2 regions of the Clostridium sardiniense genome follow, and region 2 is predicted to be linked to the other one. Evidence: a T-box and tRNA genes for the amino acid it is inferred to sense, from the RefSeq annotation. Region 2 holds a T-box; the other holds one or more tRNA genes.

Region 1 (4,245 bases), on a different contig from region 2:
AATTCAGTTGAAGCTGTTGCGGAAGGTACAGGTTCTGTTTTAGGATATATTGATAAATTAGATAAAACAGTAAATAACCAAGAAATCATATTAGTTGAATAGCATAATAAATAAACCCTGAGTATACTCCGGGTTTATTTTTTTACTTTAATGATGGAGTTTTATCTGGATTAGAATATTCATAGTAGGCATGAAGTATACCTTTAGATATAACTCTTGCCATATTTAGAACTAAGGAGAGTCTGATCGATCTAGTATAGAAAAGATCAGCATTTTCATTAGAATCTATAATGCCAACTATAGATTTGCTTCCAACATCGGGCAATGATTTACCAACGCCCTTTCCAGGTCGTATTGCAAAGTTTCTAATATGAATTTCTCCAATAGAAGATTCCTGCCCTAGGCATGCATCTATACCAAGTATATATGCATTAGGATGCTCTTTAGTTATATTATTTAATTGTTTATCTATATTTAAAGCATGTATAGGATTATTGATTGAACCATACACAGGAAGCGGAAATAGACTTTCCTTTAGTAAGGTACCAACTAATGGTCCTAAACAATCACCAATACATTTATCTGTCCCAATACAAACTATTATAGTATTTTCAGAAAAAGAATCTAAAATAGCTTGAGAAATATTATAATAAGCAAGTGGGGATGTGTGATGAATCCTTTTTTCCATATAAGCACCTCCATGCTTATAATATATGAAGATGTATTTGAAAATAGAATAATTTGAATAAAAATATCTTATATGGAAAGTATTCTCTATAGGAGGTGTATTATGAAAAAGATATTAATTACAAGTATATTAGCTATATCAACTTCACTTGCGGTATATTTTGTTGCTTTTTGGCAACCTAAAGAGGAGATTAATAATAACTTAGTATTGGAAAATTCAAAAAAAACAGAAGATAATAATACAAAAAAAGATAATAATGAAGATACAAATAAAGAAAGTAGTATTGATATAAATAAAAATAATAACTATAATAATGAAGAAAAAAATGAGAAAGATAAGATTAATGATAATTCTTCAAAGAATAAAGAAGATAAAGATAATTTAAATATCTCTAATAATGAAGAAAACAAAGAAAATAAAAATTCAAATAATAGTTCTAATAATAAAAAAGAAGAAACACAAGCTACAAATGCAAAAATATTTAATGTGAATAAAGAGGAGATATTAGGTAATCTTAGTTTAGTTGAAAAAACAAAGTTATTTACAATAGCTAATAAAATATCAACTGTAGATGTAGAAAGAATGAAAAATAGTTTAAAGAAAAATGGAGAGAAAGAGGGAATAACAGAGGTTGTTAGAGTTTTAAAGCTTAGACTTAAATCTGATGATTATAATGAAATAAAAAATATATTATCCCCATATATAAATATAGAATTTCTGGAAAGTTTAGTATAAAAATAAATAAGTATATTGTGATGAAAAAATAAGTATATAGAAGAAAAATAGAGAAATTTTAGTTTAATTTCTTATTTTGATATGTTTTGTCATTTGAAATAAAGAGTATATAAATATATACTAACTATTGTCGGTTGGCCGAAAGGCAAAACGACTTAAAACTTGAAAGAAAATCTGGTGGAGTTCCCGAGTGGCCAAAGGGGGCAGACTGTAAATCTGTTGTCAGTTGACTTCGAAGGTTCGAATCCTTCTTCCACCACCATTCTTAAGGGCGCATAGCTCAGCTGGGAGAGCACCTGCCTTACAAGCAGGGGGTCACAGGTTCGAACCCTGTTGTGCCCACCACAAGTTTTAATAAATAAAAAGTTTAAAGAATATATGCGCTGGCGTGGCTCAATTGGCAGAGCAGCTGACTTGTAATCAGCAGGTTATCGGTTCAAGTCCGATCGCTAGCTCCAAAATGAGGTGGAGTTCCCGAGTGGCCAAAGGGGGCAGACTGTAAATCTGTTGTCAGTTGACTTCGAAGGTTCGAATCCTTCTTCCACCACCATTTTTTATGGGCGCATAGCTCAGCTGGGAGAGCACCTGCCTTACAAGCAGGGGGTCACAGGTTCGAACCCTGTTGTGCCCACCAAACTTTAAACTAATTTTTTAAATATATATGCTGGCGTGGCTCAATTGGCAGAGCAGCTGACTTGTAATCAGCAGGTTATCGGTTCAAGTCCGATCGCTAGCTCCAAATAAGGTGGAGTTCCCGAGTGGCCAAAGGGGGCAGACTGTAAATCTGTTGTCAGTTGACTTCGAAGGTTCGAATCCTTCTTCCACCACCAAAAGCACTAAGATTAATCTTAGTGCTTTTTAATTTTATATAAAAATAATTTTATTAATATAGTGTAGTTATAATAAAATTTTATTATCATTTAAAATATAAATCTATATTATTTAAAACTAAAATATGCTCTATAGATTAGAAACTTTAGTATATAAAATAACAAATAATAAATATTAATAAATTTTATATATTAATAAATAAATATTAAGTTATTATTTTACACCTAATAATATCTACTTTTAATATAATATTAGAACCCTCTAAAATAGGGACTTTATGCATTGGAAAATTATATATAAAGTATAAAAGAATTCAAAAAGTAAAAAAATAGGATATTTTTACACACATAAAATCTATTGACTCTGCAAAATCTATGTGTTACAATTTCTACAGAAATTCAATTAATAAATAAAAAATATATAGACTCTTATCAAGAGAGGTGGAGGGAAACGGCCCTGTGAAGCCCAGCAACCTACATATAATCTTTAATGTTGATTATAAAGTGTGGTGCTAATTCCTGTAGAGCAATCTACAAGATAAGAAAGATTAGGAAACTTGATCTCTTCTTATCGAAGAGTTTTTTTTATTGTCAAAATTCGAAGAAATTTGGAAGGAGAAATATAAATGAAAAGATTATTCACATCAGAATCAGTTACTGAAGGACATCCAGATAAAATTTGTGACCAAATATCAGATTCAGTATTAGATGCTATATTAGAAAAAGATCCACATGCTAGAGTTGCTTGTGAAACATGCACAACAACAGGTATGGTAATGGTTATGGGAGAAATAACAACTAATTGTTATGTTGATATTCCTAAAGTTGTTAGAGAAACAATAAGAGAAATAGGATATGATAGAGCAAAATATGGATTTGACTGTGATACTTGTTCAGTAATGACTGCTATAGATGAGCAATCATCAGATATAGCTATGGGAGTTGATGAAGCTCTTGAATCAAGACAAGGTGAAAAAGATGAAGTTGAAGCAGTAGGTGCCGGAGACCAAGGTATGATGTTTGGTTATGCTACAAACGAAACAGAAGAATTTATGCCAGCTCCAATAGCTATGGCTCATAGATTATCAAGAAGACTTACAGAAGTAAGAAAAAATGGTACATTAGAGTACTTAAGACCAGATGGAAAAACTCAAGTTACAGTTGAGTATGAACATGATAAACCAAAGAGAATAGATGCTATAGTTATCTCAACTCAACATGGTGAAGAAGTAACTTTAGAACAAATCCAAGAAGATTTAAGAAGACATGTTATTGACTACGTGATTCCAGCTGAATTACTAGATGAAAATACTAAGTATTATATAAATCCAACAGGAAGATTCGTTGTTGGTGGACCACAAGGAGATAGTGGATTAACAGGAAGAAAAATAATTGTTGATACATACGGTGGAATGGGAAGACACGGTGGTGGAGCATTCTCAGGAAAAGATCCAACTAAGGTTGATAGATCAGCAGCTTATGCAGCAAGATGGGTTGCTAAGAATTTAGTAGCAGCAGGAGTAGCTGATAAGTTAGAAATTCAATTAGCTTATGCAATTGGAGTTGCTAAGCCAGTATCAATTCAAATAGATACATTTGGAACTGGAAAAGTTGATGAAGCTACTATAGTTAATATAGTAGAAAAAGTATTTGATTTAAGACCAGGAGCTATAATAAGAGATCTTGATCTTAGAAGACCAATATACAAGCAAACAGCAGCTTATGGACATTTTGGTAGAACAGATGCTAATTTACCATGGGAACAATTAAATAAAGTTGAAGAAATTAAAGCTTTATTATAATAAAAGATAAAAAATAAAAAGAAAGATACCTAAAATTAGGTATCTTTCTTTTTGGCTTTTAATAATATTAAATGTATATATTGGAAGAATTTATATATATATATTTGTCGATTGTGTGAGAATATGATATAATTCAGTAAAATTCATATATTTTTCACAATATTCATATGGATTTTACGTTTAATTATAT
Region 2 (4,245 bases):
TTTGAATATTTCTTTAAGTTTTAAATTGCCAAGCATAGCCCCAACTATAATCATGGCAAGTGGAGTAGTAGTGTTACCGATTAATGATATTGTCTCGGATATTGGGTCAGGTAATTTAAATTTAGTTATAAGCAGAATTATACCTAAAAATATCGCTATAATACCTGGGTTTAAAATTATCTTTTTTAAAGCATCTTTATAGTTATTCTTTAAATTAGTTTTACTAAATAATATAGTTCCGTAAGTAAAAAGAATTATATTATAAGGAATTCCGTAAATTGCTGTATAAAATACTCCAATTTTCCCATATAAACCAGCCATTAAAGGGTAGCCCATAAAGCCTGCATTTGAAAATATAAGAGCACATCTAGATACAATTGAAGTATCTTTGTCAAACTTAATACATAATATCTTTGTTATAAAGATTAAGAAAAGATGTATAACTGTAGAATATAAAAATATAAGTTCTGCATTAAATATTTCCTCTTTTGATATATTATAATCAAATGAAGAAAGGATCAAAAAGGGAAGTGCTATATTTAATAAAAACTTAGAAAGAGATTCATTACTTTCCTCAGAAATTATGTTCTTTTTCCTAGCATATACTCCAACAAGCATAATTAAAAATAGTATTATAACTTGATTTATTATTGTCATATTCAATTTTATCAACTCCAGTGTTATATTTTAATACACATTATAATTATACATTTATAATAGACATAGTGTTGATGAAGCCGAGAAGATTAATATATTATTAACATGAAAAATAAAAGGGTATCGACAAAGCATTACATCGATACCCTTTTAAGCATTATTTATCTATTTGATTATAAATGAGTGACTTATTTAAACATTATTTTAAGCATTATTTTAAAATTTATTTATCTATTTTAAATTATCTTTTATGAACAGTGTGTATATTTAAATTTTTATTTTAATTTATTAAGCATTAACTAAATTAAAATTTTCCGAATCTTTATTTTAAAATTATTTTAGCATTATTGTTTAGCTATTTCCGTTTAAAACATTATTATTTGTTATAGTATCTATTACAGAATAATTTATCCCCTAAATAAATTATTACTTAATAAATCACTATTTAACTATTATTTTAGTAAAACCTTTTTTACCTTTTTTAATCATTGCAAAGCCTTCTTCGAAGTGTTCTTTTTCTAAAGTTTTTGCAATATCAGAAACTTTTTCATCATTTATTGCTAATCCGCCTTGAGCTACGAATCTCTTAGCTTCTGATTTTGATGGGAATACATCAAATTCAACCAATACATCTAATAAGTTATTACCTAAATGAGTTTCAGTTATTTCGATAGTTGGAACGTGTTCTAAATCAACGCCACCTTCGAATAAAGCTTGTGAAGCAACTAAAGCTTTTTGAGCATTCTCTTCACCATGAACTAATTTAGTAACTTCGAAAGCTAAAGTTTTCTTAGCTTCGTTAATTGCTGCGCCTTCAAGAGCACATAATTCATTTATTTCATCTATTGGTAAGAATGTTAAAAGTTTTAAGCACTTTTCAACATCAGCATCAGCTATATTTCTCCAGTATTGGAAGAATTCAAATGGTGAAACTCTTTCAGGATCAAGCCATAAAGCTCCTCCAACAGTTTTACCCATTTTTTCACCTTCGCTATTAGTAAGTAAGCTACAAGTCATAGCGTATACGCTTTCGCCTTTTTTCTTTCTTAATAAGTCAACACCCGCAATCATATTTGACCATTGGTCGTCTCCACCAAGCTCCATTTTACAACCGAACTTTTCATTTAATACTAAGAAATCGTAAGCTTGCATTAACATGTAGTTAAATTCTAAGAATGATAAACCTCTATCAAGAGCAAATCTTTTCTTGAAAGCATCAGCTGCTAACATCTTATTAACTGTGAAGTGTCCACCAACTTCTCTTAAGAAATCAATGTAGTTTAATCCTCTAAGCCAATCAGCGTTATTTACTAATATTGCTTTATCATCTGAGAAATCTATAAATCTTTCCATTTGTTTCTTTATTGATTCAACGTTATGATGAATTTGTTCATCAGTTAACATTTTTCTCATATCAGTTTTTCCGCTTGGATCTCCGATAGTAACAGTACCACCACCAATTAATACAATTGGTCTATGTCCAGCTCTTTGCATGTGAGCCATGAACATCATTGCGATAAAGTGACCAACATGTAAGCTATCAGCTGTTGGGTCAAATCCAATGTAGAAAGTAATTTTCTCTTTTCCTAATAATTCTCTTGTTTCCTCTTCATGAGTAAACTGTTTAATGTATCCACGTTCTTTTAGGATATCTAAAACATTTCTTTCCATTACTAAAACCTCCAATAATTAATGTATTTTTTATTTTTTTTGCATTAATTATTGACCTTCTTTAAATAAAACAATATAATATATGTGTGAAATAATGATATTGTAGAAGAGCAATAACTATGCAGTTTTGTGGGCTCTTTTATTTGCTATACGAATTTTTATTTATGACACTAAGTACTATTTGCTTAATAACTTTTAATTATACTTCTTTTTTGGACGATTGAAGTAGTGAAGTTATAACATTAGATACATTGTTATAAATATTAATTTGATATAGTTTTTTTTTGCCTCAAATGTGTGAGTATAAAATCTTTTTATATAACAAAAAAACCCCATCCATAATAAGGACGAGATTACTCACGTGGTACCACCTTAATTTATTATATACTTTAATTAGTATATAACCTCATTAAAAGTTTTTAACGATACTTAACCGATAACACCTAATATCTAATAAATAGAGTTCAATGCATGACTCCGAGATGTATTCAAAATAAATGTCTTAGCGCCTCTCATCACCCGGCAACTTTCTGTTAAGCTTAGGTATTCCTACTTGTTCTCTTCATTGTCTTTAGTTATTAATTTATTTAGCAGTGCTTTGTTTGACTGCTTGAACTCATTATATCTCCATAAAATCTTAGTGTCAACATTAATTTTAAAAAAATTGCATTAAATACCATTGAAACATAGATTTTTAAGTTAATAAATTTTAAAAGTATTATGGGAAACGTAGTAAATACGAGAGTTAAGCTATTTATATATATTTAACAATTATATTGTATAATAATAAAAAAAATAATAAAAAATAGAATATACTAAAGAAGAAAGAGGTATTAACATGAAATTTTTGAAGTACTTATTAATATTTATACCTATAAGTATAATTGGTGAGTTTATGCATTTATCACCTACAATATTATTTATATTAGCAGCACTTGCTATAATTCCGCTTGCTGGACTTATGGGGGAGGCTACAGAGGAAATATCATTTTATACAGGACCAAAACTTGGTGGATTTTTAAATGCTACTTTTGGGAATGCAACTGAGCTTATAATATCGTTCTTTGCATTAAAGAGTGGTTTGTTTGATGTGGTTAAAGCATCAATAGCAGGGTCAGTAATAGGAAACACACTGTTAGTTCTAGGTGCAAGTATGTTAGTTGGAGGACTTAAATTTAAGACTCAAAAATTTAATAAGAAAGTTATAGATATAAGTTCAAGTATGCTTTTATTTTCAGTTATAGGATTAAGTATACCAGCTATATTTACACATACAGTTAGTCCAGAGCTATTAAATACAAAATATGAAGGATTAAGTATCATAGTTGCTGTTATAATGTTTGCAATTTACATATTAAGTTTAGTATTTTCATTCTTTACTCATAAGGATATATATGAAGTAGAACATGAAGAGAATGGAGAAATAGCTAAATGGTCACTTAAAAAATCTATATTAGTTCTTGCTGTAGCAACAGTTTTAATTGCAATTGAAAGTGAACTTTTAGTTGGGGCAGTGGAACCTATGACACAATCACTTGGATTAAGTGAATTCTTTGTAGGTATAATTTTAATACCGATAATTGGAAATGCAGCAGAGCATAGTACTGCTGTTGTTATGGCACTTAAAAATAAAATGGATGTTGCCGTAGAAATAGCACTTGGATCAAGTCTCCAAATAATTTTATTTGTTGCACCAGTTCTAATTTTTTTAAGTCTTTTGTTCACTCCGATGAGTATTGTATTTAATGTTTTTGAGCTTGTTGCTTTAATTGTTTCAGTCATAATTGCAAATAAAGTTGCAAGTGATGGTGAATCAAATTGGCTTGAAGGAGTACAATTATTAGCTGTATATATAATTATAGCTGCTGCCTTTTTTGTAGTGTAGAAGTTTAATTTTATTAATATAGAGTAGATAGT

What was found. The T-box of region 2 lies ahead of tyrS (tyrosine--tRNA ligase). A T-box ahead of a tRNA ligase gene usually reads a tRNA of that ligase, here a tRNA-Tyr.
Region 1: it encodes a tRNA-Tyr, which carries the amino acid that the T-box ahead of tyrS (tyrosine--tRNA ligase) is inferred to sense. The anticodon was not compared.

What each region holds. Positions count from the first base shown of each region.
Region 1 is NZ_JAIKTU010000007.1:75,270-79,514, forward strand. Features, by position in the region: gene mreB (rod shape-determining protein MreB) at 1-102, shown strand, start outside; gene yyaC (spore protease YyaC) at 143-688, opposite strand; gene K5V21_RS09795 (hypothetical protein) at 791-1,423, shown strand; tRNA gene K5V21_RS09800 (tRNA-Tyr) at 1,600-1,685, shown strand; tRNA gene K5V21_RS09805 (tRNA-Val) at 1,693-1,768, shown strand; tRNA gene K5V21_RS09810 (tRNA-Thr) at 1,806-1,881, shown strand; tRNA gene K5V21_RS09815 (tRNA-Tyr) at 1,888-1,973, shown strand; tRNA gene K5V21_RS09820 (tRNA-Val) at 1,982-2,057, shown strand; tRNA gene K5V21_RS09825 (tRNA-Thr) at 2,087-2,162, shown strand; tRNA gene K5V21_RS09830 (tRNA-Tyr) at 2,168-2,253, shown strand; SAM riboswitch class I at 2,680-2,798, shown strand; gene metK (methionine adenosyltransferase) at 2,880-4,055, shown strand.
Region 2 is NZ_JAIKTU010000005.1:57,282-61,526, reverse strand. Features, by position in the region: gene K5V21_RS07030 (AEC family transporter) at 1-657, opposite strand, end outside; gene tyrS (tyrosine--tRNA ligase) at 1,099-2,328, opposite strand; T-box leader at 2,669-2,903, opposite strand; gene cax (calcium/proton exchanger) at 3,167-4,213, shown strand.